Regions from separate parts of the Geodermatophilus sp. SYSU D00703 genome, predicted to be linked through region 2. Evidence: predicted binding sites of a transcription regulator. Region 2 holds the regulator's gene; each other region holds the start of a gene.
The links. Region 2 encodes LexA, which represses DNA repair genes until DNA is damaged. Its sites were predicted from a motif close to TCGAACANNTGTTCGA; they were not measured.
Positions count from the first base shown of each region.

Region 1: the regulator LexA is predicted to act here: its motif matches at 3,102-3,117, upstream of ACI782_RS13750 (DUF222 domain-containing protein).
Region 3: the regulator LexA is predicted to act here: its motif matches at 3,851-3,866, upstream of ruvC (crossover junction endodeoxyribonuclease RuvC).
Region 4: the regulator LexA is predicted to act here: its motif matches at 4,813-4,828, upstream of dnaB (replicative DNA helicase).

Region 1 is NZ_JBJGYU010000012.1:78,930-86,025, reverse strand. Features, by position in the region: gene ACI782_RS13770 (dihydrolipoamide acetyltransferase family protein) at 1-124, opposite strand, end outside; gene ACI782_RS13765 (alpha-ketoacid dehydrogenase subunit beta) at 128-1,108, opposite strand; gene pdhA (pyruvate dehydrogenase (acetyl-transferring) E1 component subunit alpha) at 1,105-2,244, opposite strand; gene ACI782_RS13755 (Lrp/AsnC family transcriptional regulator) at 2,460-2,933, shown strand; gene ACI782_RS13750 (DUF222 domain-containing protein) at 3,376-3,813, shown strand; gene ACI782_RS13745 (DUF3253 domain-containing protein) at 3,885-4,136, opposite strand; gene ACI782_RS13740 (hypothetical protein) at 4,146-4,784, shown strand; gene ACI782_RS13735 (hypothetical protein) at 4,781-5,299, shown strand; gene ACI782_RS13730 (M42 family metallopeptidase) at 5,336-6,406, shown strand; gene ACI782_RS13725 (hypothetical protein) at 6,445-6,963, shown strand; gene ACI782_RS13720 (serine hydrolase domain-containing protein) at 6,977-7,096, opposite strand, start outside.
Region 2 is NZ_JBJGYU010000013.1:74,783-81,878, reverse strand. Features, by position in the region: gene hflX (GTPase HflX) at 1-587, shown strand, start outside; gene ACI782_RS14420 (phosphatase PAP2 family protein) at 652-1,401, shown strand; gene ACI782_RS14415 (hypothetical protein) at 1,373-2,422, shown strand; gene lexA (transcriptional repressor LexA) at 2,444-3,121, opposite strand; gene ACI782_RS14405 (LysM peptidoglycan-binding domain-containing protein) at 3,398-4,039, shown strand; gene ACI782_RS14400 (hypothetical protein) at 4,179-4,793, shown strand; gene nrdR (transcriptional regulator NrdR) at 5,181-5,738, shown strand; gene ACI782_RS14390 (vitamin B12-dependent ribonucleotide reductase) at 5,820-7,096, shown strand, end outside.
Region 3 is NZ_JBJGYU010000018.1:77,688-84,783, forward strand. Features, by position in the region: gene ACI782_RS17020 (hypothetical protein) at 1-145, shown strand, start outside; gene pdxS (pyridoxal 5'-phosphate synthase lyase subunit PdxS) at 196-1,101, shown strand; gene ACI782_RS17030 (heparan-alpha-glucosaminide N-acetyltransferase domain-containing protein) at 1,154-2,254, shown strand; gene pdxT (pyridoxal 5'-phosphate synthase glutaminase subunit PdxT) at 2,266-2,919, shown strand; gene ACI782_RS17040 (YebC/PmpR family DNA-binding transcriptional regulator) at 2,996-3,748, shown strand; gene ruvC (crossover junction endodeoxyribonuclease RuvC) at 3,888-4,454, shown strand; gene ruvA (Holliday junction branch migration protein RuvA) at 4,451-5,092, shown strand; gene ruvB (Holliday junction branch migration DNA helicase RuvB) at 5,089-6,213, shown strand; gene yajC (preprotein translocase subunit YajC) at 6,376-6,726, shown strand; gene secD (protein translocase subunit SecD) at 6,741-7,096, shown strand, end outside.
Region 4 is NZ_JBJGYU010000002.1:216,212-223,307, forward strand. Features, by position in the region: gene ACI782_RS04525 (glycosyltransferase family 87 protein) at 1-1,283, shown strand, start outside; gene ACI782_RS04530 (deoxyribonuclease IV) at 1,343-2,158, opposite strand; gene rpsF (30S ribosomal protein S6) at 2,353-2,640, shown strand; gene ACI782_RS04540 (single-stranded DNA-binding protein) at 2,643-3,119, shown strand; gene rpsR (30S ribosomal protein S18) at 3,222-3,458, shown strand; gene rplI (50S ribosomal protein L9) at 3,461-3,916, shown strand; gene ACI782_RS04555 (RidA family protein) at 4,009-4,410, opposite strand; gene dnaB (replicative DNA helicase) at 4,914-6,299, shown strand; gene ACI782_RS04565 (DUF3237 family protein) at 6,405-6,869, opposite strand; gene ACI782_RS04570 (fatty acid desaturase family protein) at 7,067-7,096, opposite strand, start outside.

The DNA of each region.
Region 1 (7,096 bases), on a different contig from region 2:
TCTCCACCTCGCACAGGGGCTGGTTGATCGTGACCGTGTCACCGACGGCGACCAGCCACTGCAGGATCTCGCCCTCGGTGAGCCCCTCACCGACGTCCGGCAGCTTGAACTGACGCAGCGCCATGGCTCAGAACCCCATCGCGCGGTCGACGGCGTCGAGCACCCGGTCGAGGTCGGGGAGGTACTCCTCCTCGAGCTTCGACGGCGGGTACGGGGTGTCGTAGCCCCCGACCCGCAGCACCGGCGCCTCCAGCGAGTGGAAGCAGGTCTCGGTGACGCGTGCGGCGATCTCCGCGCCGAGGCCGAGGGTCACCGGCGCCTCGTGGACGACGACGCAGCGGCCGGTGCGCCGCACCGAGTCGAAGACCGGGTCGAGGTCGAGCGGGCTGAGCGTGCGCAGGTCGACCACCTCGAGCGAGCGGCCCTCCTCCTCGGCCGCCTCGGCCGCCTGCAGCGCCGTCTTCACCATCGGGCCGTACGCGCAGACGGTGACGTCGTCCCCGCCGCGGACGACCCGGGAGGCGAACAGCGGACCCGGCGTCGCGTCGGTGTCCACCTCGGCCTTCTCCCAGTACCGGCGCTTGGGCTCGAGGAAGACGATCGGGTCGGGGTGGGCGATGGCCTGCTGGATGCCCCAGTAGGCGTCCACCGGGTTGCTCACGGCCACGACCTTCAGGCCCGGGGTGTGCCCGAAGTAGGCCTCGGGGCTCTCGCTGTGGTGCTCGACCGCGCCGATGCCACCGCCGAAGGGGATGCGGATGACGATCGGCATCGCCAGCTTGCCGCGGGAGCGGGCGTGGATCTTGGCGACCTGGGTGACGATCTGGTTGTAGGCGGGGAAGACGAACCCGTCGAACTGGATCTCGCAGACCGGCCGGTAGCCGCGCATGGCCAGGCCGACGGCGGTGCCGAGGATGCCGGCCTCGGCCAGCGGGGTGTCGACGACGCGGTCCTCGCCGAAGTCCTTCTGCAGGCCGTCGGTGATCCGGAAGACCCCGCCGAGCCGGCCGATGTCCTCCCCCATGAGCACGACCTTGGCGTCGTCCTCCATGGCCCGGCGCAGGCCGAGGTTGAGCGCCTTGCCGATGGTCAGGGTCTGGGCGCTCACTCCGCCGCTCCCTCGAAGCTCGCCTGGTAGGCCTCGAACTCGGCTCGCTGGGCGGCCAGCGGCGGGGTCTGCTCGGCGTAGACCTGGTCGAACATCGCCGTCCCCGGCGGGTCGGGCATCTCCACCGTGCCGCTGCGGATCCGCTTGGCCAGGTCGTCGGCCTCGGCCTCGACGGCGTCGAAGAAGTCGTGGTCGGCGACGCCGCTGCGGGACAGGTACGCCTTGAGCCGGGCGATGGGGTCACGCAGCTTCCACTCCTCCAACTCGCTGGCGAGGCGGTAGCGCGTCGGGTCGTCGGAGGTGGTGTGCGCGCCCATCCGGTAGGTGAACGCCTCGATGAACGTCGGCCCCTGCCCGTCCCGGGCGGCGGCCAGCGCCGCCCGGGTCACAGCCAGGACGGCGAGGACGTCGTTGCCGTCGACCCGGACGCCGGGGAAACCGAAGCCGGCGGCCCGCTGGTAGAGCGGCACCCGCGACTGGCGCTCCAGCGGGACGCTGATCGCGTACTGGTTGTTCTGGCAGAAGAAGACGACCGGGGCGGAGAAGCTGGCCGCCCAGATCATCGCCTCGTTGACCTCGCCCTGGCTGGTCGCGCCGTCGCCGAGGAAGGCCAGCGCGGCGGCCTCCGCGCCGTCGCGTTGCAGGCCCATCGCGTAGCCGGTCGCGTGCAGGCACTGCGCCCCGATGACGACGGTGTAGAGGTTGAAGTGGGTGGCGACGGGGTCCCAGCCGCCGTTGTCGACGCCGCGGAACAGGCTGATGACGTGCAGCGGGTCGATCCCGCGGGTCCACGCCACCCCGTGCTCCCGGTAGGTCGGGAACGCCATGTCGTCGGGGTGCAGCGCGCGGCCGGCGCCGATCTGGGCGGCCTCCTGGCCGAGCAGGGAGGCCCAGATGCCCAGCTCGCCCTGGCGCTGCAGGGCGGTCGCCTCGACGTCCCACCGGCGGACCAGCACCAGGTCGCGGTACAGGCCGCGGAGCTCCTCGTCGCTGACGTCGATCGAGTACTCGGGGTGCTCGACCCGCTCACCCTCGGGGGTCAGCAGCTGCACGAGGTCCGGCTGCTGGGGCAGGTGGGGCGCCCCGGCCCCGGGTACCGGGTCGACCACCTCGGTGGCCGCGCTCGACAGGCTCACGGGCATCTCCTCGCCGTCGGCCGCAGCAGCCGGGGTCGCCGGCGCTGGCGGTGCTGGACGTCTCGCGGCGCCGGGGTGTGGCGCCACTCACACATCGTGGCACGACCCGGGCCCTGGCGAGAAGATCACCGCTCCACCGTTGTGCGCAAGAGTGATCCCACCTGGTGCGCAGATTGCTCGGTACTCGCACGTCCACGCATGACAGACTGAGCAACGTGCCGGCCCTCGACGCCACCGACGCCCGCCTGCTGCAGGCCCTGACCGAGGACCCGCGCGCCACGGTCATGGCGCTGTCGCAGCGACTCGGACTGGCGCGCAACACCGTGCAGGCACGGCTGGCCCGGCTGGAGGGCAGCGGGGCGCTGGCCCCGTTCGACGCGCGGGTGCACCCGGAGGCGCTCGGCTACCGGCTGGGGGCGTACGTGACCGTGCAGGTCGTCCAGCGCAGCCTGGCCGACGTCGGCCAGGCGTTGGCGCAGATCCCCGAGGTCCTCGAGGTCACCGCGCTGTCCGGCGTCGCCGACCTGCTGGTCCGCGTGGTGGCCACCGACGCCGACGACCTCTGGCGGATCACCGAGCACGTGCTGACGATCCCCGGGGTCCAGCGGACCGACACCGCCCTGGCCCTGCGCCGGCTGGTCGACCACCGGATGGCCCCGCTGCTCGACCGCGCCGCCGGCACGGAGTGAGCCGCCGCCTCACGATCGCGCGCCCGTGACCGCCGGACGCGCGCCGTGGCCGCCGAACCCGCGCTGCAGCAAGCACCCGGCGGCCGCGAGGCGCGCACGGCACCCCCGGTCGGTCCGCGCCGGTCACGATCGGCAGGTACTGCTGGTGCAGGCCTGAGCCACCGCCTCACGGTCGCCCGTTCGAGGCCCGCGTCGTTCCCCACGCTGGAGTGCTGACCGAGGAAGTCCGCCCCCGGGTCGCGTCGCGGCGAGCCGTCCCCCCGGGGCCACGGTCGAGCGTGCCCATCTCCACTCCCCGTTCGGCCTGCACCATCGGCGCCCACTGTGCCGCACACCCGCCCACCCGCATGGTCATCACCGCCTCGAGTCCCGACGTTCCGGCGGCTGTGGGCCCTCAACAGAAGTCCGCGTCAACCCTCGGTAGAGATCTGTGGACAATCCCGTGATCTGGGGATCCGAACCTCACGGGACGGCCGAGACCGGCTTCGGGGCGGTGCTCTCCGCGGCGCGGGCCCGGTGGCTGGCCTGCGACGCCCAGGTCACCCGGATCGTGCTGGGCCCCGACGGGGCGCCGCTGGACCACGGCCGCACCCTCCGCCTCGTCCCTCCGCATCTCCGCCGGGCGGTGGAGGTGCGCGACGGCGGCTGCGTGTTCGCCGGCTGCGGCGCCCCCACGGGGTGGTGCGACGTCCACCACCTGCTGGAGTGGATCCACGGCGGCGAGACGTCACTGGAGAACAGCGCTCTCCTCTGCGAGCGGCACCGCACCAAGGTCCACCACGGCTTCCGCGTCGACCGACGACCCGACGGACGCCGGCGCACCCGGCGCCCCGACGGCACCGAGGTCCCGACCGGCCCACCCCTACCCGCAGCAGCCTGACCCCGCCGCCCCGACCTGCGGACGGACGCACCAGCGCGGGCACGACCATCGGCGGCGGGCTGTCGCTCTCCTCAGTGGGACCTGCGGATGCGCACGGGTCCGCGCGCGGTGACCACGTCGACCGCTGCACCGCCCTGGGTCACCACCACGCGTCCCGCCGCCGCGAGCCGCCCAGCTGCCGCGCGCGCCGCAGGCATGAGCTCGCGCCAGCCCGCCGGGTCGACCGCGCGGGCGGCCTCCGAGGGACAGATCGTCGCGCCGGCCCGCCGGACGTCGAGCAACGTCACGATCGCCGCCTCGAGCCGCCCGTCGACGTCGTCCACGCGGTCAGCGTGCCCGCGGTCGCGCACGCCCGCCACTGGCCGCGGGCAGCGGCCGGGTGGATGCTCCGGCTCGTGCGCCGGACGACGTCCTCCCTGCTCGTGGCCCTGGTGCTGCTGGTGACCGGGTGGGCCCTGGCCGCGCCTGCGTCGGCGTGCAGCTGCGTGGGGGAACCGCTCGCCGCGCAGCTGCAGCGGGCCGACGCCGTCTTCACCGGCCGCCTGGTGTCCCGGGAGGTGTCCGGCCGGTCGAGCAGCGGGGACCCGGCGCTGCACGTCTTCGCCGTCGAGTCGGTGTGGAAGGGCGACGTCGCGGAGGCGCAGGGCGTCGTCTCGGCCGCCTCGGGCGCCAGCTGCGGCCTCGAACTCTCCGGGGACGGACCGTTCCTGGTCCTCGCGACCCGGTCCGGCGGGGAAGGTCCCCTCGTCGCGGACCTCTGCGGCGGCACGACGAGGACGACGCCGGAGTCGGAGGCGCAGGTCGCGGACCTCACCGGCAGCGCCACCCCCGGCGACCCGCGACCGGGCACGGCGGGGACCGCGTCGCCGGGCGGCCCGCACACCGGGCTGCTGGCAGCCGGAGCGGTGACAGCGGCCCTGGCGATCGCAGCCGGCAGCCTCGCCGTGCGGCGCCTGCGGGCGCCCCGGTGACCGACGCCCGCGGACAGCGGCTGGCCGCCCTCGCCGCGATCGACACCGCCCTGGCCGACCCGGTGCGCCTCGTGCGGGTCCTGCAGGAGGCGGCGGACGACGAGGCCGCGCTGGACGGCCTCCAGCGTGAGTTCGGCCTGGACGCGGCGGCGGCGGCCATCGTCCTCGACCAGCAGTTCCGCCTCCTCACCCGCCGGCACCGGGCACGGCACGCCGCGGAGCTGGCGGTGCTCCGCGCCGAGTGGGGACCACCGGCGGAGGCTCGGCTGCGCTTCGAGGCGGACACCGCCGCGGTGCTCACGGTCGAGGGCGGCGAGCACCCGTTCCGTGGCCACCACCTCGCGCAGGACGTCCTGCGCGAGGTGGTGGCCTTCCTGTTCCGAGAGGTCGCGCGGCCGCGGCTGCGGCCGGTCGTGGTCGCGGTGGCGGGCCTGGACGGCGGTCCGGGCCGGATCACGGTGGACCCGGACGGCTCGGCGAGGTTCGAGGACTATCCCGGGGACGCGCAGGGGTAGAGGCGCGGCGTCCGGCCACCGTCCCCGAGGAGAACCGTGTCCCCCGACGACCGCGAGCTGCTCCAGGAGCTGCTGTACGCCTACGGCCCCGGCGGTCAGGAGGACGAGGTCCGCGAGGTATGCCGGCGGGAGCTGGCCCCCCTGGTCGACGAGCTCGACGTCGACGCCGCCGGCAACCTGGTCGCCCTCCTGCGGGGGACGGGCGCCGCGGACGCTCCGGTCGTTCGGGTGATGGCGCACATGGACGAGCTGTCGATGATCGTCAAGCGGGTCGAACCGGACGGCTCCCTGCGGTTGAGCCAGCTCGGCACGATGTACCCCGGCAACTTCGGCCTCGGCCCGCTGACCGTGCTCGGCGACAAGGAGACGCTCACCGCGGTGCTCCTGCTCGGCTCCGAGCACACCACCCCGGAGACCGCGCGCGTCTGGCAGACCAAGCCGGACGGCGGGGACCAGGCGATGCAGTGGACGCACGTCGCCGCGTTCACCGGCCGCACGCCCGAGGAACTGGCCGCCGCGGGCGTGCACCCGGGCACCCGCGTCTGTGTCCACCGCAACCGGCGCACGCTCGTCGAGTTCGGGGACTTCGTCGGCTCCTACTTCCTCGACGACCGGGCCGCCCTGACCGCGCTGGTCGCGGCGGCCAGGCTCCTGCGCCAGCGCGGCGCCCGGCCGCCCGCCGACGTCCACCTGGTCTGCACGACCGGGGAGGAGATGGGCGGCGTCGGGGCGGCGTACGCCAGCCGGACCCTGCCCGGCGAGGTCACGCTCGCCCTCGACGTCGGCCCCGCCGAGGCCGAGTACGGGATCCCGGCCGACTCCGGCCCGGTGGTCGCCTACGCCGACGACGCCGTCGTCTACGACAAGGACCTCGCCGACCACCTGCTGGCGCTCGGCCGTGAACTGGGGCTCGAGCCGCGTGCCGCCGTCTGGGAGTCCTTCGACTCCGACGCATCCCAGTCGAAGAGCTCGGGGCAGGCGGCCCGGGCGGCGCTCCTGTCGCTGCCGACGTTGAGCACGCACGGCTACGAGGTCCAGCACCGGGAGACGGTCGGCCGCTGCGCGCGGCTGCTCGCGGAGTTCCTCTGCCGCCCGGCCCCGGCCTGACGGCGTGTGCGGGCGGGGGACGCGGGTAGGGCGCGGGCATGGCGAAGCGCACCCCGGTGGGGACGTTCGGCAAGGGACGGCGTGGCATCAGCGTGGCCGGCTGGGCGCTGCGCGGCGCCGCGGCGGGCGCGGCCGCCAGCACCGCGCTCAACGCCGTCACCTACGTCGACATGGCCGTGCGCGGCCGCGGCAGCAGCTCCACCCCTGAGCAGACGGTGGAGACGCTGGCCGAGAAGGCGCACGTGCCGATCCCCGGCGAGGGCGAGACCCGCGACAACCGGGTGCAGGGCCTCGCGCCGCTGACCGGGCTGGTCGCGGGCGTCGGCGTCGGCGTCGTCGTCGGGCTCGTCCGGGCCGCCGGCTTCCGGTCCCAGCCGCTGGTGGGCACGCTGCTCACCACGGCCGGGATCCTGGTCGCGGCCAACGGCCCGATGACCGCCCTCGGCATCACCGACCCGCGCAGCTGGTCCACCACCGACTGGGTCAGCGACCTGGTCCCGCACCTGGTCTACGGCGCGGTCCTCAAGACGACGATGGACGCCTTCGACAGGCCGTAGCCCGCCCGGCGGCTCAGTGCCGCCAGCCGCCCTCGTCCACCCCGCCGGGAACCGGGGCCCCCGGGTCGTAGGGCGTGCGGGTGAAGACGAACGTGCCCAGGTCGAGGTGGTCCGGGGCGAACCGCAGCAGCTC
Region 2 (7,096 bases):
AGAACGCCCTGTTCGCCACCCTCGACCCGACGGTGCGCCGGGCGCAGTCCCCGGACGGCCGGGAGTACACGCTCACCGACACCGTCGGCTTCGTGCGGCACCTGCCGCACCAGCTGGTCGACGCCTTCCGGTCGACGCTCGAGGAGGTGGCCGCCGCCGACCTGCTGCTGCACGTCGTCGACGGCTCCGACGCCGACCCGCTCGGCCAGATCGACGCCGTCCACGTCGTCCTGCAGGAGATCGACGCCTCGGCGGTGCCGGAGCTGATCGTCGTCAACAAGGTCGACGCGATGACCGAGGAGGACATCCTCACGCTCCGCCGGGCGCTGCCCGGCGCGGTGTGGGTCTCGGCGCGGACCGGCGCGGGGATCGAGCAGCTCCGCGAGATCGTCGCCGCGCGCCTGCCGCGGCCGGACGTCGACGTCGACGTGCTGGTGCCCTACGACCGCGGCGACCTCGTCGCCCGTGTGCACCGCGACGGTGAGGTGCTCCGGGAGGAGCACGAGGCCGACGGGACGCGGCTGACCGCCCGGGTCGACGGCTCGCTCGCCGCCGCGCTGGAGGAGTTCGCCGCTCCGGTCGGCTGACCGGGGGCGGCGCGCCTCGGTCGGCCGAGGTCACGATCGGGTCACGTCCCGGTACCGTGAGGGCGTGACCAGCGGCGCGGTGCGGCGACGGCCGGGCGAGCGCCCGCCGGACCAGGACGTCGCGACCCCGCCCGCTGAGCGGGTGGTCTCCGTCGGCCGGCCGCCGTGGTGGCTGCTCGTCACGGCGCTGCTCGTCACCGTCGGGGTGACCGCGGACCTGCTCAGCCGCGGCGTCCTGGAACGGATGGACCTGCGGGTCTCCGAGGTGGTCAGCTCCTGGGACCTCAAGGACTCCGCTGCGTACTGGCCGGTCTGGGCGGTCACGCAGCTCGGCGGGCGCGGCTTCATCCTGATCGTCCTGGCGGGCCTCGTGGGCTACCTGCTGTGGCGGCGCCGCACCGTCGTGCCGCTGCTCCGGGTGCTGGTCGCGCTGGCGCTGCTGACCGTCGTCGTCTACGGCTTCAAGTACGGGACCGGGCGGACCGCGCCGGCCTACCCGGGGTCGTTCTTCTACCGGGACGGCGCCTCCTACCCCTCCGGACACGTGGCCAACGCCGTCCTCATGTGGGGAGTCGCGCGGTGGCAGGCCGTGGAGTTCCGGCTGGCACCCGGCGTGCAGCGGATGTTCCGCCTGCTCAGCGTCGCCGGTCCCGTCGCGACGGGCGTGGCCATGGTGTCCCTGGACTTCCACTGGGTCACCGACGCCGTGGTCGGGGCGGCGGTCGGCATCCTGTTGCTGGGCGTGGTTCACGCACTGGACGCAGCAGTGCTGTCACGCTGGGTGGGTGCCCGAGCTGGCCACCCGTCCGCGTAGCGGCACCCCGGGGCGGCGTCTGGCCGCGGGGACGGTCCTCGCGCTGACGCTGGCCGTCGGTGCCGCGGTGCCTGCCCACGCCGAGGAGGCCGCCGAGCCCAGCACGCGGTGCCAGATCACCGATCCTCGCCTGCCGGAGCTCTCCGGGCTGGTCGTGGTGGGCGACCGCATGCTGGCCATCAACGACGGCGGGGACCGCGTCGACGTCCACGTCCTCGACACCGCCTGCCAGGTGGTCGACGTGCGCAGCGCGCCGGTGGACCCCTTCGATCCCGAGGACCTGGCGGTCGGCACCGACGGGACGGTGTGGCTGGCCGACACCGGCGACAACAACGGCACGCGGGAGACCGTCGCCCTGCTCGCGCTGCGACCGGACGACGGCACCGCCGTGTACCGGCTGGCGTTCCCGCAGGGGCCGCGGGACGTGGAGGCGCTCCTGCTCGCCCCCGACGGCACGCCCTACCTGGTGACCAAGGAGGTGCTCGGCGCGAGCAAGGTCTACCGCCCGGTCAGTGACCTCGTCGACGCCGGCACGGTCGGCCTCACCGAGGTGGCCGGCGTCGAGTTCACGCTCACCGGGACCCCGGGCGGCCCCGTCGGGCGCGCGGGCCAGCTCATGGTCACCGGCGGAGCGGTCTCGGCCGACGGTCGCCTGCTCGCGCTGCGCACCTACACCGACGCCTACGTGTGGCCGCTGTCGGGCTCGGACGTGGCCGGTGCGCTGGCCGCCGACCCCGTCCGGCTGCCGCTGCCCGAGTCGCCGCAGGGCGAGGCCATCAGCTTCACCGCCGACGCAACCGGGCTGGTCGTGGCCAGCGAGGGGCTGCCGACCGACGTCACCGTCGTCCCGCTGGGTGCGCTCCCCACCCCCGCTGCCGCGAGCGCGCACACCGACGGCTCGCTCCCGGACCTGCTTAGCACCGACGACGGCGGGGGAACCGCGATCGTGGCAGGGGTCATCGCCGCGGCCGTCGCCGCCGTGCTCGTGTGGATCGGCGGGCGGCTGCGCCGCCGCTCCTGAGCCCGGGACGGCGGGTTCGGGTCAGACCCGGCGCAGGACGGTGACGACCCGGCCCAGGATGGTCGCCTCGTCACCGGGGATCGGCTCGTACGCGGGGTTGTGCGGCAGCAGCCACACGTGGCCGTCGCGGCGCTTGTAGGTCTTGACCGTCGCCTCGCCGTCGATCATCGCTGCGACGATCTCGCCGTTCTCGGCCGTCGGCTGCTGGCGGACCACGACCCAGTCGCCGTCGCAGATGGCGGCCTCGACCATGGAGTCACCGGCCACCTTGAGCATGAACAGGGTGCCCTCGCCGACGAGTTCGCGCGGCAGCGGGAAGACGTCCTCGACGGCCTGCTCGGCGAGCACCGGGCCACCGGCGGCGATCCGGCCCACCAGGGGCACGTACGTCGGGGCGGGACCCTCCTCGGCGCCGGCCGGCGCGGCCGGGGCGACGAGCTCGGCCGGCGCGTCGCCGGGCAGGCGGACGTCGAGTGCCCGCGGCCGGTTGGGGTCGCGGCGCAGCCAGCCCTTCTTCTGCAGCACCGTCAGCTGGTGGGCCACCGAGGAGGCCGAGGAGAGGCCGACGGCCTCACCGATCTCCCGGACCGACGGCGGGTACCCCCGGCGGTCGATCGAGTCGCGGATGACCTCGAGCACGCGGCGCTGCCGCTGGGTCAGGCCGTCCCCGGCCTCGCTCCGGTCCGGGAAGGTGCGCACGGATGCCGTCTCGGTCGCCGCGGGCCTGCCTGCCGTCCTCCGGCGGCTCCCCGACGTCCCGCTCTTGTCCGCCACCGTCGCCTCCTCGCCGGCTGCTGTCGCAGCACGTCTCGTCCGTCGGGACGACCGTAGCGTGCCCGGCGCGCTCGATCAAACACGTGTTCGAAACGACCGGCGAGCTGCCGTGGTGTTTGTCGGACCCATCCGGTAGACATCGCACAGACGTTCGAATCGAACAGACGTTCGACGGTCGGCGGGGCTACGGGAGGAGTGGTCGTGGGAAGCGTGCGGCAGGCGGTGTTGGACTTCGACGACGCGGTGCAGGTGCCCTGGCGGCCCCGGCTGCGCGCGGTGCCGGGTGGCGACGAGGGCGAGGCGCCGCGGTCCTCGGGGGCGCGGACGACCCCGTCCCGCGTGGGCGCCTGCCGGCCTCCGGCACCGGCGGTGCCCCGCTCGCCGGGGGTGGAGGGGGTGCGGTCGGCGGCTGCGACGGTCGCCCGGCCCGCGCCCACCCGGCCCCGCGGAACGCGGCCGGCGCCGGCGCGTCCGGCCGGAGCGGCCGTGCCCGGTGCGCCGGCGGCCCGTCCCGTGCGCGGTGGGTGCGGTCCGGTGGGCCGGGCCGCGGCGTCGCCGCTGCGACTGACCCGGCGGGCGCGCCGGTTGTCGGTGGTCCTCACGCTGGGCCTCGGCGTGGCGCTGGGCTCCTGGCTCAGCCCGCTGGTGGCCGGGGGTGGCGGCGAGCTGCAACTGGCGGGCGAGCGCAGCGTCGTCGTCCAGGCCGGGGACAGCGTGTGGTCGATCGCCACCGACTTCGCCGGTCCGGACCAGGACGTGCGGGCCGTGGTCGACGCGATCGAGGAGCTGAACGACCTCGACGGCGCCCGGGTCGTCCCCGGTCAGGTCCTGCAGCTGCCCTGAGCCCGGCGCGACGGCGGCGCTCGGGTCGCTCGCGCCCGGCGTGGCGCCAGAGGCCGACAAGGCGGAGTGGTCAGGTTCGTCAACCCTCCGTACGAGGTCGTTGACGCAGAGTGGTCGTCGCGCGCTTAACGTCAGGGGCGTGTCGTGGACGTCCGGAGGCCGAGCAGCGGTCTTCACCCAGCAGTCGCAGTCGGTCGACGTGTCCGTGGAGGGCGCCTGGTGGCCGGGCTCGATCCTCGGCTGGCGCCACGACCCGCAGGGCCCCTGTGAGGTCTGGGTCCGCGTGGCTGTCGCCGGGGTCGTGCGCGAGATCTGGACCGCGCTGACCGACCTGCGCCTGCCCGAGCCGCCTCTCGCGGTCGTCGCCCCTGCCGCGGCGGGGCGCGGCGACGGAGCCGGATCGCTGCCGGTCGACCTGAGGCGAGCCGCCGCGCGGGAGCGGCTCGTCGCCGGGGTGCTCGGCGCGCCGGAGGTGCGGCAGTCCGACGCATCGGCTCCGGTTCGGCACCGACGCCGGCACGGTGGGGACGTCACGGCGGAGATGCCCGCGATCGGCGTCGGCTTCCCGGGCCGCCATCGTGCACCCGCGGTGGCCGGGAGGCACCGGGCTGCGGACGACGACACCCGCGTCGACCTCCAGGCGGTGGCCGTCCCGCCGCGGCTCGAGGTCGACTGCCTCACCCGCCCGATGCGCCTGGGGGACCGGGTGCCGCGGCCGCGCAGCCCGCGCGTCGACGGCGTCGTCCGCGCCTGAGCCCCGGCCCGCCCGGCAGGACCGACGACCGCGCGCCGATCCGCCACCACACCCCCGCGCCGTCGTCGCGCGACCGCCGCGGGGCGTGTCGCGGCGTGTCGCCGTGGCGGGTGGGACGGCAGGGCGCCCCTGGTCACGGCCGTGTCTCGACCGCGTGTCCCGGCTTGCAGATCTTGTGTGCCCGGTCCTAGGGTCCCCCTACATCTAGTAGTTGCACCGTTGTAAGCCCGTCCACAGCCGGTCCTCAGGTTCTCCGCGGGACGTCCACCGGATGTCCCCAGGAGGGTCCACAGTCGGCCTCCGGGACCCGGCGCACCGGCCGTCCCGCGGTCGCCGTGCCGAGACCGGGCGGGCGAGCGACGGACCACACGAGGGGAGGGGATCGCGGTGCGCTGTCCCTTCTGCCACAACCCCGACAGCCGCGTCATCGACTCGCGCGAGGCCGACGAGGGGGCGACCACCCGTCGCCGCCGGTCGTGTCCTGCGTGCGGGCGGCGGTTCACCACGGTGGAGGAGGCCGTCCTCGCCGTGGTGAAGCGCAGCGGCGTCAGCGAGCCGTTCAACCGCACGAAGGTGGTGGCCGGCGTCCGCCGGGCCTGCCAGGGGCGGCCGGTCGACGAGGACCAGTTGCAGCAGCTCGCGCAGCAGGTGGAGGACGCCATCCGGGCGACCGGAGCGGCGGAGGTCCCCAGCCACGAGGTCGGGCTCGCCATCCTGCGGCCGCTGCGGGAGCTCGACGAGGTCGCCTACCTGCGCTTCGCCAGCGTCTACCGCGCGTTCACCTCGCTCGAGGACTTCGAGAAGGAGATCACCGAGCTCCGGGCCCGGCACGTCGCCGCCGGGACCCCGCCGCTCCCTGGCATGCAGGACACCCCTCCGGCCCCGCGCCGGCGGGGGAGCGGGCGGAGCCAGGCCGCCTCCACCGGCAGCGCCGCCGGCACCTGAGAACTGTCAGCACCACCCGTTAGAACAAGAGCGGCTCTCTTCCCCAGCCGCCTTGCCCACCAGCAACAGAGGGAGAGCTCCGTGACCGAGACCGAGGATCGCTTGACGGGCCGCACGCGTCGCGCCGCCAAGGCGCCGACCCGGGGGAAGGGCCTGAAGGTCAAGCGCGTCTTCACCACCGCCGGGGTGCACCCGTACGACGAGGTGACCTGGGAGCGTCGTGACGTCGTCATGACGAACTGGCGGGACGGCTCGATCAACTTCGAGCAGCGCGGCGTGGAGTTCCCCGCCGAGTGGAGCATCAACGCCACCAACATCGTCACGACGAAGTACTTCCGTGGCGCCGTGGGCACGCCGCAGCGCGAGAGCAGCCTGCGCCAGCTGATCGACCGGGTGGTGCTGACCTACGCCCGGGCCGGCCGTGAGCACGGCTACTTCGCCACCGAGGGCGACGCGGAGATCTTCGAGCACGAGCTGACCTGGATGCTGCTGCACCAGTACTTCAGCTTCAACAGCCCCGTGTGGTTCAACGTCGGCACGAGCGCCCCGCAGCAGGTCAGCGCCTGCTTCATCCTCGCCGTCGACGACACGATGGACTCGATCCTCAACTGGTACCGGGAGGAGGGGCTGATCTTCAAGGGCGGCTCGGGGGCCGGCCTGAACCTCTCCCGGATCCGCTCGTCCAAGGAGCTGCTGTCCTCCGGTGGCACGGCCTCCGGCCCGGTCTCCTTCATGCGCGGTGCCGACGCCTCCGCGGGCACGATCAAGTCCGGTGGCGCCACCCGTCGCGCGGCCAAGATGGTCGTCCTCGACATCGACCACCCCGACATCGAGGAGTTCATCGAGACCAAGGCGCGCGAGGAGGACAAGATCCGCGCGCTGCGGGACGCCGGGTACGACATGGACCTCGGCGGCAAGGACATCACCAGCGTCCAGTACCAGAACGCCAACAACTCCGTCCGCGTCTCCGACGAGTTCATGCGCGCGGTCGAGGACGGCACCGACTTCGGCCTGCGCGCCCGGCTCGACGGGTCGGTCATCGAGACCGTCGACGCCAAGGCGCTGTTCCGCAAGGTCACCCAGGCCGCCTGGGAGTGCGCCGACCCGGGCATCCAGTACGACGACACGATCAACGACTGGCACACCAACCCCGAGACCGGCCGGATCAACGCGTCCAACCCGTGCTCGGAGTACATGAGCCTGGACAACAGCTCGTGCAACCTCGCGTCGCTGAACCTGATGAAGTTCCTCAAGGACGACGGCACGTTCGACGCGAAGAACTTCGTCAAGGCCGTCGAGCTGGTCATCACGGCGATGGACATCTCGATCTGCTTCGCGGACTTCCCGACCGAGCCGAT
Region 3 (7,096 bases), on a different contig from region 2:
CGACACGCACCTGCTGCGCGGCCGCCGGCTGACGGCGCTGCTGCGGCTGCACGCCGCGCGCCCGCTGCCCCGCTTCTTCGACATCGAGGACGGCCTGCGCGAGGTCACCAGCAGCGCGGCGGGCGGAGGACGGCCGCGGCCCTGAGCGGCCGTACCATGATCGCGCCCGCTCCCGACCGAACCGAGGCAGCAACCGTGGCAGAGCACAGCACGACCGTCCCCACCACCGGCACCGAGGGCGTCAAGCGCGGCATGGCCGAGCAGCTCAAGGGCGGCGTGATCATGGACGTCGTCACTCCCGAGCAGGCGAAGATCGCCGAGGACGCCGGCGCGGTCGCCGTCATGGCCCTCGAGCGGGTGCCGGCCGACATCCGCGCGCAGGGCGGCATCGCCCGGATGAGCGACCCGGACATGATCGCCGGGATCATCGACGCGGTCTCCATCCCGGTCATGGCCAAGGCCCGGATCGGGCACTTCGTCGAGGCGCAGGTGCTGCAGAGCCTCGGGGTGGACTACATCGACGAGTCCGAGGTGCTCACCCCCGCCGACGAGGCCCACCACATCGCCAAGAGCGAGTTCACCGTGCCGTTCGTCTGCGGCGCCACCGACCTGGGCGAGGCGCTGCGGCGGATCGCCGAGGGCGCGGCGATGATCCGCTCCAAGGGCGAGGCCGGCACCGGCAACGTCGTCGAGGCGGTGCGGCACATGCGCGCCATCCGGGCCGGCATCCGGCGGCTGGCCACCCTGGACGCGACCGAGCTGTTCGTCGCGGCCAAGGAGCTGCGCGCCCCCTACGAGCTGGTCGCCGAGGTCGCCCGGCGGGGCAAGCTGCCGGTGGTGCTGTTCACCGCCGGCGGCATCGCCACCCCGGCGGACGCGGCGATGATGGTGCAGCTGGGCGCCGAGGGCGTGTTCGTCGGCTCGGGCATCTTCAAGTCCGGGAACCCGGCGCAACGGGCCGCGGCGATCGTGCAGGCCACCACCTTCTTCGACGACCCCGCCGTGATCGCGAAGGTGTCCCGCGGCCTGGGCGAGGCCATGGTCGGCATCAACGTCACCACGCTGCCCGAGTCCGAGCGGTACGCCACCCGCGGCTGGTGACCCCGCACCCGGTCCGGTCCGACCGCGCAGGGAGCGCCCCTACCCTCGCGGCGTGACCCTGGAGCGGGAGCGCACCACCGATCGGCAGGTCCCCGGCCGGCCCGGCCGCGTGGCCGGTGTCGACGTCGCCCGCGGGCTGGCGGTCCTGGGCATGTTCGGGGCGCACCTGGGCCGGACCGGGGACCTGGCGTGGGACCCCGCCACGTGGAGCGCGGTCGTCGACGGCCGGTCGTCGATCCTCTTCGCGACGCTCGCCGGCGTGTCACTCGCCCTGCTGTCCGGCGGCGCCGCCCCGGACACCGGCCGGGAGCTGTCCCGGGCCCGCACGCGCGTCCTCGTCCGGGCCGCCTGGGTGTTCGCCATCGGCGGTGTCCTGGAGCTGCTGGACACCTTCGTCGCGATCATCCTCGAGGTCTACGCGGTCCTCTTCGTGCTGGCGCTGCCGTTCCTGCGCTGGTCGCCGCGGCGGTTGCTGCTCGCGGCCGGGGTCGTCGCGCTGGCCGCTCCGCCGGTCGTCCTCGCCGTGGGCCGGTTCGCGACCGCCCGCGACGAGGAGGGCGGTCCGTTCGCCTGGCTGCTCGTCACCGGGCACTACCCGGCGGTCATCTGGCTGGCGTTCGTGCTGGTGGGGCTGGCGGTCGGCCGGCTCGACCTGCGCGCCGCCCGGGTGCGGGCGGGTCTGGTCACCGGCGGGGTGCTGGCCGCGGCGCTCGGGTACGGCGGCGGGTGGCTGAGCGCCCGGCTGGCCGGCCCCGGCCGGCGGTTCGCCGGGATGGAGGCGGGCTTCGGCCGCTCCGGCGAGTGGGAGACGGCCTGGTTCGCCGGGGCGGAGCCGCACAGCGGGACGCCGTTCGAGGTGGTCGGCTCCGCGGGTGTCGCGGTCGCGGTCCTCGGGCTGTGCCTGGTCCTCGCGGACCGGTTGCCGCGGGTGACCCTCCCGCTGGGGGCGGTGGGCGCGATGGCGCTGTCGGTCTACACCGCGCAGATCGTCGCGATCTGGGCACTGGGCGTCGACTCGTCCGACGACTGGGGGTCGTGGCTGTGGTTCACCGTCACCGCGCTGCTGCTGGCCACGGTGTGGCGGCTGCGGCTCGGCCGGGGCCCGCTGGAGCGGCTGCTGACCTGGAGCTCGCGCCGGGCGGCCGGGCCGTAGCCTGTCTCGTCGTGCCCGAGGTCCCCGTCATCGGTGTGCTCGCGCTGCAGGGCGACGTCCGCGAGCACCTGGCCGTGCTGTCCGCCCTGGGCGCCGAACCGGTGACCGTCCGCCGTCCGGAGGAGCTGGCCGCCGTCCACGGCCTGGTGCTCCCGGGCGGGGAGTCCACGACCATGGCCCGGCTGGCCGTCCGCTTCGGGCTGCTCGAACCGCTGCGCGCGGCGATCGCCGGCGGGCTGCCGTCCTACGGCTCCTGCGCGGGGATGATCATGCTCGCCGACCGGCTGCTCGACGCACCGCCGGACCAGGTGACCGTCGGCGGGCTCGACGTCACCGTGCGGCGCAACGCCTTCGGCCGCCAGGTGGACTCCTTCGAGTCCGAGGTCCGGTTCGAGGGCCTCGAGGGCGGCCCGGTGCACGCCGTGTTCATCCGGGCGCCGTGGGTGGAGGAGGCCGGCGCGGGCGTGCAGGTCCTCGGCCGGGTCGTCGGGGGACACGCCGACGGTAGGATCGTCGCCGTCCGCCAGGGCGACCTGGTGGCCACCAGCTTCCACCCCGAGCTGACGGGGGACCGCCGCGTGCACGCGTTGTTCGTCGACGTCGTCCGCAGCCACCTGGCCGAGGGGGCCGGCTCCGCAGCCGGGAACGAGAGGGGATTGCCGTGAGCGAGCTCGCGAGCTCACCGATGAGCACAGCAGCGGGGCCGCGAACGCGGCCGACGAGCGCCAGCGAGGAGGACTCGTGAGCGGCCACTCCAAGTGGGCGACGACGAAGCACAAGAAGGCCGCGATCGACGCCAAGCGCGGCAAGCTCTTCGCCAAGCTGATCAAGAACGTCGAGGTCGCGGCGCGGGTCGGCGGCGGTGACCCCGGCGGCAACCCGACGCTCTACGACGCCATCCAGAAGGCGAAGAAGTCCTCGGTCCCGAACGACAACATCGACCGCGCGGTCAAGCGCGGCGCGGGTCTCGAGGCCGGCGGGGCCGACTGGCAGACGATCATGTACGAGGGCTACGCGGCCGCCGGGGTGGCGGTGCTGGTCGAGTGCCTCACCGACAACCGCAACCGCGCCGCCTCCGAGGTGCGGACGGCGATGACCCGCAACGGCGGCTCGATGGCCGACCCGGGCTCGGTCTCCTACCTGTTCTCCCGCAAGGGCGTCGTCGTGGTGCCCAAGGCCGACGGCGTGGACGAGGACAGCGTCCTGATGGCCGTGCTCGACGCCGGCGCGGAGGAGGTCCGCGACCAGGGCGACTCGTTCGAGGTCATCAGCGAGCCGACGGACCTCGTCGCCGTCCGGACCGCGCTGCAGGACGCCGGGCTCGACTACGACTCGGCCGAGGCCGGGTTCGTGCCGAGCGTCACCGTCGAGCTCGACGAGGAGGCGGCGGGCAAGGTCTTCCGGCTCATCGACGCCCTCGAGGACTGCGACGACGTGCAGAACGTGTACGCGAACTACGACGTCTCCGACGAGGTGCTCGAGAAGGTCGGCTGAAGGACCTCCCCGCCCCCCACCCCTCGCAGCCTCGGGGTGGGACCGTGCAGGGAGGCCGTGGGCGTGTCGCGCCGTCTCGTCGTCCCGGACGGTTAGCGTGGGTCGAACACCAGTTCGGCTGACGGCGGGAGGCTCCTCCATGCGGGTGCTCGGCATCGACCCGGGCCTCACCCGGTGCGGGTGGGGCGTGGTCGACGGGCGGCCCGGCGCCCGTCCCACGGCGGTCGGCGTGGGCGTGGTCCGCACCGCCGCGGAGCTCGACCTCGAGCTGCGGCTGCTGGAGCTGCACACCGCGGTCACCGCTCTGCTGCGCGAGCACCGCCCCGACGTCGTGGCGATCGAGCGGGTGTTCACCCAGAACAACAAGGGCACCGCCACCGGCACCGCCCAGGCCGCCGGCGTCGCCGCGCTGGCCGCGGCGCAGGCCGACCGGCCGGTCGCCTGGCACACGCCCAGCGAGGTCAAGGCCGCCATCTCCGGCAGCGGCCGAGCCGACAAGGAGCAGGTCACCCTCATGGTCACCCGGGTGCTGGGGCTGTCGTCCCCGCCCAAGCCCGCCGACGCCGCGGACGCGCTGGCGCTGGCCGTCTGCCACGCCTGGCGCGGGCCTGCGCAGCAGCGGCTGCGGCACGCCGCGCTGGCCGGCGGGATCGGCGCCCCCGTGCGGTCGACGACCCTGCCCCGGTGGACGGGGGTGTCCCGGTGATCGCGAGCGTGAACGGCCGGGTCGCCGCCGTTTCCCCGGACGGCGCCGTGGTCGAGGTCGGCGGCGTCGGACTCGCGGTGCAGTGCACGCCGGGCACCATCGCCCGGCTGCAGGTGGGGGAGTCCGCCCGGCTGGCGACCAGCCTCGTCGTCCGCGAGGACTCGCTGACCCTCTACGGCTTCGCCGACGACGACGAGCGGCAGCTGTTCGAGCTGCTGCAGACGGCCAACGGCGTGGGGCCCCGGCTGGCGCAGGCGGTGCTGGCCATCCACCCGCCGCGGGAGGTCCGGCGCGCGGTGTCGATGGCCGACGTCAAGGCGCTCATGCAGGTGCCCGGCATCGGCAAGAAGGGCGCCGAGCGGCTGATCCTGGAACTGCGCGACCGGTTGGGTGCCACGACCACCGACACGCAGCTGGACGGCGCGGCCGCGCCCGCAGGCCTGCCGTCGGTCACCCCCGTCGCGCCGTGGCGCGACCAGCTCACCTCGGCCCTGGTCGGTCTGGGGTGGACCAGCAAGGAGGCCGAGACCGCGGTCGCCCAGCTGGCGCCGATCGCCGACGAGCAGGTCGCCGACACCGGCTCCGTCGAGGTGGCGGTGCTGCTGCGCCAGGCGCTCCGGCTGCTGGGTAGGCCGTGAGCGCCCCGTTCGACCGCGGCCTGTCCGCGGAGCCGGCCGAGGGGTCCACCCGTGACTACTCCGTCTCGGCGCAGGCCGGTGACGAGGAACGGGTCGTCGAGTCGGCCCTGCGGCCGCACTCGCTGGGCGACTTCATCGGCCAGCCCAAGGTCGCCCGCCAGCTGGAACTGGTGCTGGAGGGCGCCAAGCGGCGCGGCCGGCCGCCGGACCACGTGCTGCTGTCCGGCCCGCCCGGGCTGGGCAAGACCAGCCTCGCGCTGATCATCGGCGCCGAGCTGGGCACCTCGGTGAAGATCACCAGCGGTCCCGCGATCGAGCGCTCCGGTGACCTCGCCGCGATGCTGTCCAACCTGGGCCCCGGCGACGTCCTGTTCATCGACGAGATCCACCGGATCGCCCGGCCCGCCGAGGAACTGCTGTACATGGCGATGGAGGACTTCCGCGTCGACGTCGTGGTCGGCAAGGGGCCCGGCGCCACCGCCATCCCGCTGGACATCAACCCGTTCACGCTGGTCGGCGCCACCACCCGCGCCGGCCTGCTCACCGGTCCGCTGCGCGACCGGTTCGGCTTCGTCGGGCAGATGGAGTTCTACGAGCCGGCCGAGCTGCGGCGGGTGCTGGCCCGCAGCGCGTCGCTGCTGGGCGTGGAGCTGACCGAGGAGGGGTCCGCGGAGATCGCCGGGCGGTCCCGCGGCACGCCGCGCATCGCCAACCGGCTGCTGCGCCGGGTCCGCGACTACGCCGAGGTGCGGGCCGACGGCCGGGTCACCCGGGAGGTCGCCGAGGCGGCGCTGGCGCTCTACGACGTCGACCACCTGGGCCTCGACCGGCTCGACCGCGCCGTCCTGGAGGCGCTGGTGATGCGGTTCGGGGGCGGTCCGGTCGGCGTCGCGACGCTGGCGGTCGCGGTGGGGGAGGAGCCGCACACCGTCGAGGAGGTCTGCGAGCCGTTCCTCGTCCGCGCCGGCCTGCTGGCCCGGACGCCGCGGGGACGGGTCGCCACCGAGGCGGCCTGGCAGCACCTGGGCCAGCCGGTCCCCCGGGGCGGCATCCCCCTCGGGAGGGTCACGGTCGACCCACCGGCCCCCGGTTCGTCGTCAGAGACGCTGTTCGACGCATAGACTGCGGAGCGCTGGCGCGCAACTCGTCCGGCCGCGGCCGCGCGCGTCCTGCCCGGTCGCTGCACGCGGATGACGCGGCGCGCCACAGCCGCCGTACCCGAGCGGTCCCGTCCCGGGCCGCACCCACCGCGGAACGCCGCGCGGTAGAGAGGCACATCTGTCGTGGAGCAGTACTTCCCGCTCGTCCTCCTGGCCCTGGCCTTCGTCCTGCTCATCGTGCTGCCCGCCCGGCAGCGCAAGCGGGCGCAGGCCCAGGCCCAGGCGATGCAGGAGTCGCTGACCCCGGGCACCCCGGTCATGACGACCGCCGGGCTGCACGGCACGGTCGCCGCCCTGGGCGACACAACCGTCGACCTGGAGATCGCCCCGGGCGTGGTGGTCACCTTCGCGCGGCAGGCGATCCTCGAGGTCCGCCGGCCCGCCGTGGCCGGCCCGGCCGCCGACGGTCCCGCCGTCCCGGGGGACGACGCCAACGGCCCGGCCGACGGCGGTCCGGCCGACCGGGCGCACTGAGCCGGTAGCCCCCCGTGGCCCAGCGTCAGCTGCCCGCGCGCCGGTACTTCGGCGCGTTCGTGCTGATCATCGCCGTCCTCTACGGCCTGATCTTCCTCACCGGCGACACCCGCACCCCCCAGCTCGGGCTGGACCTGCGCGGTGGGACGACGGTCACCCTCTCCGCGCGCACCCCCGACGGGCAGGCCCCCGCTCCCGAGGACCTCGAGCTCGCCCGGCAGATCATCGAGCAGCGCGTCAACGGCCTCGGTGTGGCCGAGGCCGAGGTGGTCACCGAGGGCGACTCGAACATCGTCATCTCCGTCCCCGGGGACGACGGCGACCAGGCCCGCGAACTGGGGCAGACCGCGCAGCTGCGGTTCCGCCCGGT
Region 4 (7,096 bases), on a different contig from region 2:
CCTGGGTCAAGCAGGCCCCCTGCTCCGACGGCAACTGGGCCGGTTCGGTGCAGTACACGCACTTCTGCTACTCGGACACCGTCCCGCTGTTCGGCCTGCACGGGCTGGACCGCGGCGAGGTGCCCTATCTCGACTCCGCCGTCGAGTACCCGGTGCTCACCGGCGCCCTCATGGCCGTCGCCGCCGGACTGGGCCGGGTCTACGACGCGCTGGCCGCCGCCGTGGGCGTGCTGCCCGACGTCCCGGCCGTGCAGTCGTACTACGTCGCCACCTGCCTGCTGCTCTCGCTGTGCGCGCTGCTGGTGACCCGCGCCGTCCTCGGTACGTCGGGACGGCGGCCGTGGGACGCGGCCATGGTCGGCCTCTCGCCGCTGCTGTTCGTGCACGCCTTCACCAACTGGGACCTGCTCGCCGTGGCGCTGGCCAGCCTGGGGCTGTGGGCGTGGGCGCGGCGGCGTCCGGTGCTGGCCGGCGCACTGCTCGGCCTCGGCGTCGCGGCGAAGCTCTACCCGCTCGTGCTGCTCGGCGCGCTGTTCCTGCTCTGCCTGCGCGCGGGCCGGCTGCGCACCTGGCTGGGGACCGCGGCCGCGGCCGTCGCCGCCTGGCTGCTGGTCGACGTGCCGGTCGCCGTCCTGGCGCCGGAGAACTGGTCACGGTTCTTCCGGCTCAACAGCGAGCGGCCGGCCGACCCGGACACGCTGTGGAACATCGCGATCACCGTCACCGGCGGCCGGCTGTTCGGCGGCGTGCCGGCCGAGGGGGACCCGCCGGGCCTGCTCAACGCCGTCGTCGCCGTCGCGCTCCTCGCGTTCGTGGCCGGCGTGGCCTGGTTGACCCTCGCCGCACCGGTGCGGCCCCGCGTGGGCCAGGTGGCCTTCCTGCTGCTGGCCGGCTTCCTGCTGCTCAACAAGGTGTGGAGCCCGCAGTTCTCGCTGTGGCTGCTGCCGCTGGCGGTGCTGGCCCGGCCCCGGTGGCGCGCGCTGCTGCTGTGGCAGTCCACCGAGGCGCTGCTGTGGGTGCCGCGGATGCTCTGGTACCTCGGCACCGACAACCGCGGCGTCGAGGTGGAGTGGTTCTTCCTCGCCGTCACCATCCGCGACGCGGCCGTCGTCGTCCTGATGGCGCTCGTCGTCCGCGACGTCCGGCACCCCGACGGGGACGTCGTCCGGACCGGTTGGCCGGGCGTCGACGACCCCGCCGGCGGCGTGCTCGACCACGCCCCTGACCGGGTGCGGTGGGCCGCCGGTGGCCTGCGCCGGACCTCGAGCCTCAGGGAGGCATAGGAACCAGCCCCTGCGTCTCGGGGTGCCGGGACGCGTGCACCGGTTGCTGCCCTTGGCGATCAGCCGGCGAGGGCCGCCCTGAGGGCGTTGATCTCGGCGGCGTGCTCGGCGGCGTCGCCCGGGGTCTCGAGGACGATCGGGCAGTCGGCCGCGCGGGCGACGTCGGCCAGCAGCCCGAACGGGATCTCGCCGGAGGTCAGCGGCGCGTGCCGGTCGCGGCTGGAACCAGCCGGGTCCCGGCTGTTGTTCAGGTGCACCAGGTCGATGCGGCCGGTGATGGCCCGGACGTCGTCCACCGCCGTCGCGAGGTCCCAGCCGGCGGCCCAGGCGTGGCAGGTGTCGAGGACGAAGCCGGCGCCGAACCCGCCGACCGCCTCCCACAGCCGGGCGATGGCGTCGAGGTCGCGGGCCATGGCGTTGCCGCCGCCGGCCGTGTTCTCGATGAGCAGCGGGAGCGGGAACCCGCCGTCCTCGGCCTGCCGCGCGAAGGTCTTGCGCCAGTTGTCGACGCCGACGGCCGGGTCGTCCTTGGCGCGCACGTGTCCGCCGTGCACCACCATCCCCAGCGCGCCGATCGCCGCGGCCGCCTGCGCGTGCTTGTCCAGCAGCTTGCGGCTGGGGATGCGGATGCGGTTGTTCGTCGTCGCCACGTTGAGCACGTAGGGCGCGTGGACGACGACAACGACGTCGCTCGCGAGCAGGTCGGCGGCATCGGGGCGCGGCTTGGGGGCGGTCCACCCCTGCGGGTCGGCCAGGAAGACCTGTACGCCGTCGGCGTCCATCTCCGCGGCCCGGGCCAGCGGGCCGCCGGCGTCGAGTTCGTTGTCCTCGGTCAGGCCGGGGCCGACGTGTACGCCGATCGGGTGAGCTCCCACACCGCCGACCCTAGTTCGCCCTGCCGACGGTCCCGGGCCTGTGGACGACGCGGACGGCCCTCGCCGCCGCACTGGTAGCCTGGGCGGAGCGCGTTCCTCCGGTGGCCGTCACCGGTCGGGGCGCGCGACGCGTGTACGACCCTCCTGCTGCAGACCGACTGCAGCCGCCCAGACCAGAGGAGGTGGGGTTCTCCGTGCGTCACTACGAACTGATGGTCATCCTCGACCCCGATCTCGAGGAGCGCACCATCGCGCCCTCGCTCGACCGGTTCCTGAGCGTCGTCACCAACGCCGGTGGCACCTTCAAGACCGAGATCTGGGGCCGCCGCCGGCTGGCCTACGAGATCAAGAAGCAGATCGAGGGCATCTACGCCGTCATCGACATCCAGGCCGACCCCGCCGCGGTCGCCGAGCTCGACCGGCAGCTCAACCTGAACGAGTCGGTCCTGCGCACCAAGCTGATGCGGCCCGAGGTCCACTGACCATGGCCGGCGAGACCGTCATCACCGTCATCGGCAACCTGACGTCGGACCCGGAGCTGCGCTTCACGCCCTCCGGTGCCGCGGTCGCCAACTTCACCGTGGCCTCCACGCCGCGGACCTTCGACCGTCAGTCGCAGGAGTGGAAGGACGGCGAGGCGCTCTTCCTGCGCTGCAACGTGTGGCGGCAGGCGGCGGAGAACGTCGCCGAGTCGCTGACCCGCGGTTCGCGGGTGATCGTCTCCGGCCGGCTCAAGCAGCGGTCGTTCGAGACCAAGGAAGGCGAGAAGCGCACCGTCGTCGAGCTCGAGGTCGACGAGGTCGGCCCGTCGCTCCGCTACGCCACCGCGAAGGTCACCAAGGCCTCCCGCGGTGAGGGCGGTGGCGGCTTCGGCGGCGGTGGTGGCGGTGGCGGCTTCGGCGGCGGGTCCAGCGACCCGTGGTCGACCCCGGCCCCGCCGTCCGACGAACCGCCCTTCTGAAAGAGGGCCCCGTCCTCCTCACCCCTCGCACGCTCGGGGTGAGCCTCGGGACGGGGCCCACCGTTCCCCCTCTCCGAACCTCTTCGCAACTGGAGAACCCCGGTGGCCAAGCCCCCCGTTCGCAAGCCCAAGAAGAAGGTCTGCCAGTTCTGCAAGGACAAGGCGACCTACATCGACTACAAGGACACGACCCTGCTGCGGAAGTTCATCTCCGACCGCGGCAAGATCCGTGCCCGCCGCGTGAGCGGCAACTGCAGCCAGCACCAGCGGGACGTCGCCACGGCCGTCAAGAACAGCCGTGAGATGGCCCTGCTCCCCTACACCTCGACGGCGCGCTGACCATGAGCACCCAGAAGCTGATCCTGACGCAGGAGGTCACCGGTCTCGGGTCCTCCGGTGACACCGTGGAGGTCAAGGGCGGGTACGCCCGCAACTACCTCCTGCCCCGCGGCCTGGCCATCGTCGCCACCCGCGGTGCCGAGAAGCAGGTCGAGTCCCTCCGCCGGGCGCGCGCCGTCCGCGAGGTGCGCTCGCTCGAGGAGGCCCAGGCCGTGGCCGGGCGCCTGAACGGGCTGACCGTCCGCGTGCCGGCCCGCGCCGGTGACGGCGGCCGGCTGTTCGGCCGGGTCACCACCGCCGACGTCGTGAACGCCGTGACCGCCGCCGGCGGCCCGGAGCTGGACCGTCGCCGGGTGGAGCTGCCCAGCAGCATCAAGACCACGGGTCAGCACACCGTCACCGTGCGGGTGCACCCCGAGGTGACCACCCAGCTGGCCATCGAGGTCGTCCCCGGCTGAACGGGGGCGGCTCCCAGCCGCTGCAGCCCGCGAGGGGCGCCGGACCCCGGTCCGGCGCCCCTCGCGGCGTTCCAGGGGCGCAGTCGGCCGCCTCAGTCGACCGCGGTGGCCTCGATCTCGACCATCAGCTCCGGGAAGGCCAGCCGGGTGACCCCGACGAGGGTCGACGTCGGCCGCGTGCCGGCTGCTGCGAACCGCTCGGCGATGGCGGGCCAGGCACCCATCATGCCGTCGACGTCGGTCGTGAAGACGTTGATCCGGAGGACGTGGGCGAGCGTCATGCCGCCGTCCCGGAGCACCGCCTCGATGTTGTCGAGGGTCAGGTCCACCTGGGCAGCGAGGTCCCCGGGGTGCTGCGGCACGCCGTCGGCGGACACGGCGGCCTGACCGGAGCACACGAGCACGCGGCGCGCGCCCTCCACGAGCGCGGCCTGGTCGAAGCCGAAGGCGATCGACCAGGGCCAGGGGTTGACGGGTGTGCGCGTGACTGCCACGAGACCTCCCCTCGACGGCCGCCGGCGCGGGCCGCGACGGTCGGTGTCGCGCGCCATGGTGGACCTCCCGGCCGCCTCGGAGGGTGCTCGCAGACGTGTGACTCGTGGGGTTCCTGAGCGGGGACGGCGACACGCCGGGGGACGACACCCGGATTTCACCAGGGTTTTTCCCGTCCACACCCGGTGGGTCGTCCCTGCGCAGGTCAGCTGCGGGATACGGGGCGAGCCCCACGGCCGTCCCCTGCTGTCTCCACATGTCGACACGTCTGTGTCCACCGACTTGTCCACAAGTTGTGCAGAACGGGGTGCACACCGGTGTTGGACGGGTCCGTCCGCCCTTCCTACCGTCCTCTCCAGCGCCTCCGGACGGCCGAACTGTCGGTGCTCCGGGGTAGCAACGACCCGAACACACGTTCGAGTCAGGCGTACGTCGTTTCTGGTGCTTCCCCCACCAGGCCCCGGTCGATCGGCCGGGGTCTGTTCGCGGGTGCGCCGGTGAGTGGATGGAGGAACCCACCGTGGCGGTGGCCGACGACTTCAGCCGACCGTCCCCGACGCCGCCGGAGTACGACCGGCAGCCTCCCCAGGACGTCGCGGCGGAGCAGTCGGTGCTCGGCGGCATGCTGCTGAGCAAGGACGCGATCGCCGACGTCGTCGAGGTGCTGCACGGCAACGACTTCTACCGGCCGGCGCACCAGGTGATCTACGACTGCATCCTCGACCTGTACGGGCGGGGTGAGCCGGCCGACGCGATCACGGTCGCCGCCGAGCTCAACCGCACCGACCAGCTGTCGAAGATGGGCGGCGCGGTCTACCTGCACACGCTGATCCAGTCGACCCCGACGGCCGCCAACGCCGGCTACTACGCCGCGATCGTGGCCGAGCAGGCGACGCTGCGGCGGCTGGTCGAGGCCGGCACCCGCGTGGTCCAGCTGGGCTACGGCGCCGCGGGCGGCAAGGGCGACGTGGACGACATCGTCGACCGGGCCCAGCAGGAGATCTACGAGGTCACCGAGAAGCGGATGAGCGAGGACTACTCGCGCCTCGAGGACGTCCTGCAGCCGACGATGGACGAGCTGGACGCCATCGCCTCCCGCGGAGGCACCGCCCGCGGCGTGCCCACCGGCATCCGCGACCTCGACGAGCTCACCAACGGTCTGCAGGCCGGTCAGATGGTGGTCATCGCGGCTCGACCTGGTGTGGGCAAGTCGACGTTGGGACTGGACATCGCGCGGTCGGCCACGGTGAAGCACCACCTGCCGGCGGTCATATTCTCGCTCGAGATGAGCAAGCACGAGATCACCATGCGACTGCTGTCGGCGGAGGCGAAGGTGCCGTTGCACCACATGCGCGCCGGCACGCTGTCCGACGAGGACTGGTCCAAGCTGGCCCGCCGGATGGGCGAGATCGCCGACGCCCCGCTCTACATCGACGACTCGCCGAACATGACGATGATGGAGATCCGGGCGAAGGCGCGGCGGCTCAAGCAGCGCAACGACCTCAAGCTCGTCGTCATCGACTACCTGCAGCTGATGACGTCGGGCAAGAAGGTCGAGAGCCGCCAGCAGGAGGTCTCGGAGTTCTCCCGGGCGCTGAAGCTGCTGGCCAAGGAGCTCGAGGTCCCGGTCATCGCCATGTCGCAGCTCAACCGTGGCTCCGAGCAGCGTCAGGACAAGAAGCCGATGCTGTCCGATCTCCGCGAGTCGGGCTCGATCGAGCAGGACGCCGACATGGTCATGATGATCCACCGCGAGGACATGTACGAGAAGGAGAGCCCGCGGGCCGGCGAGGCCGACATCATGCTGGTCAAGCACCGCAACGGCCCGACCGCGAACGTCACCGTCGCCTTCCAGGGCCACTACAGCCGCTTCGTGGACATGGCGAACTGAACGGCAGACCCCAGCACCCCGAGAGGCCCGGAGCGTCCCGCTCCGGGCCTCTCGCGTGTCCCTCGCTGCACGGCGGGGGACACCGGCCCCGCGGCCGACGTCGGGTCAGCCCACGGGCACGGCGGCGAGGCTGCGGGCGCTGGCCCGGACCTCGCCGCGGGCCAAGTTCACCGTCCCGTTCATGCCGTACACCGTGTGGTTGACCGCGGCCAGCGTCGGCTCAGCGGCTTGCATGGTCACTGCGCCGTGGATGGGCACCTCGACGTCAGGCCACGCGAAGTCGGGGGCTGCCAGCGTCTCCAGCGGTGGCATCGCGAAGGGCGGCGTTGCGAAGCCGCGGACCTGGAGGGACACCGCACTGCCGCTGGGCAATCTGATCGTCTCGTGGACGTCCAGGACGGCGACGCCGTCCCGGCGGATCACCAGGTGGTCGACACCACTCACCCGGCCGCCGGCCATGGGTCCCTCGGTGATGGTGCCCTCGACCGCGACGTCCAGGCGCAGTCCTTCGGGCACGATGCCGATCGGGATCGTGCCGGCCAACCGGGCTTCCAGCACGTAGCCGTCCATGGTGGTCCTCCCGTCGGTGCGGTGGTGAGGAGGACATGCCACCGGTGGTGCCACCGGGCGGCCAGGGGCGGGAGTCCCGGCGCGGGGCACTGAGCGCCCGGCGCCCGGTGCCGGTGACCGCGTGTCAGACGGAGACGACGGAGGGCGGGGGGCAGCCGCTGCTGCCTCCCCCGCCCTCCGCGGTGGTGTGTCGCCGGTCAGGCGGCCGCCCGCGCCGCCGTCTCGCA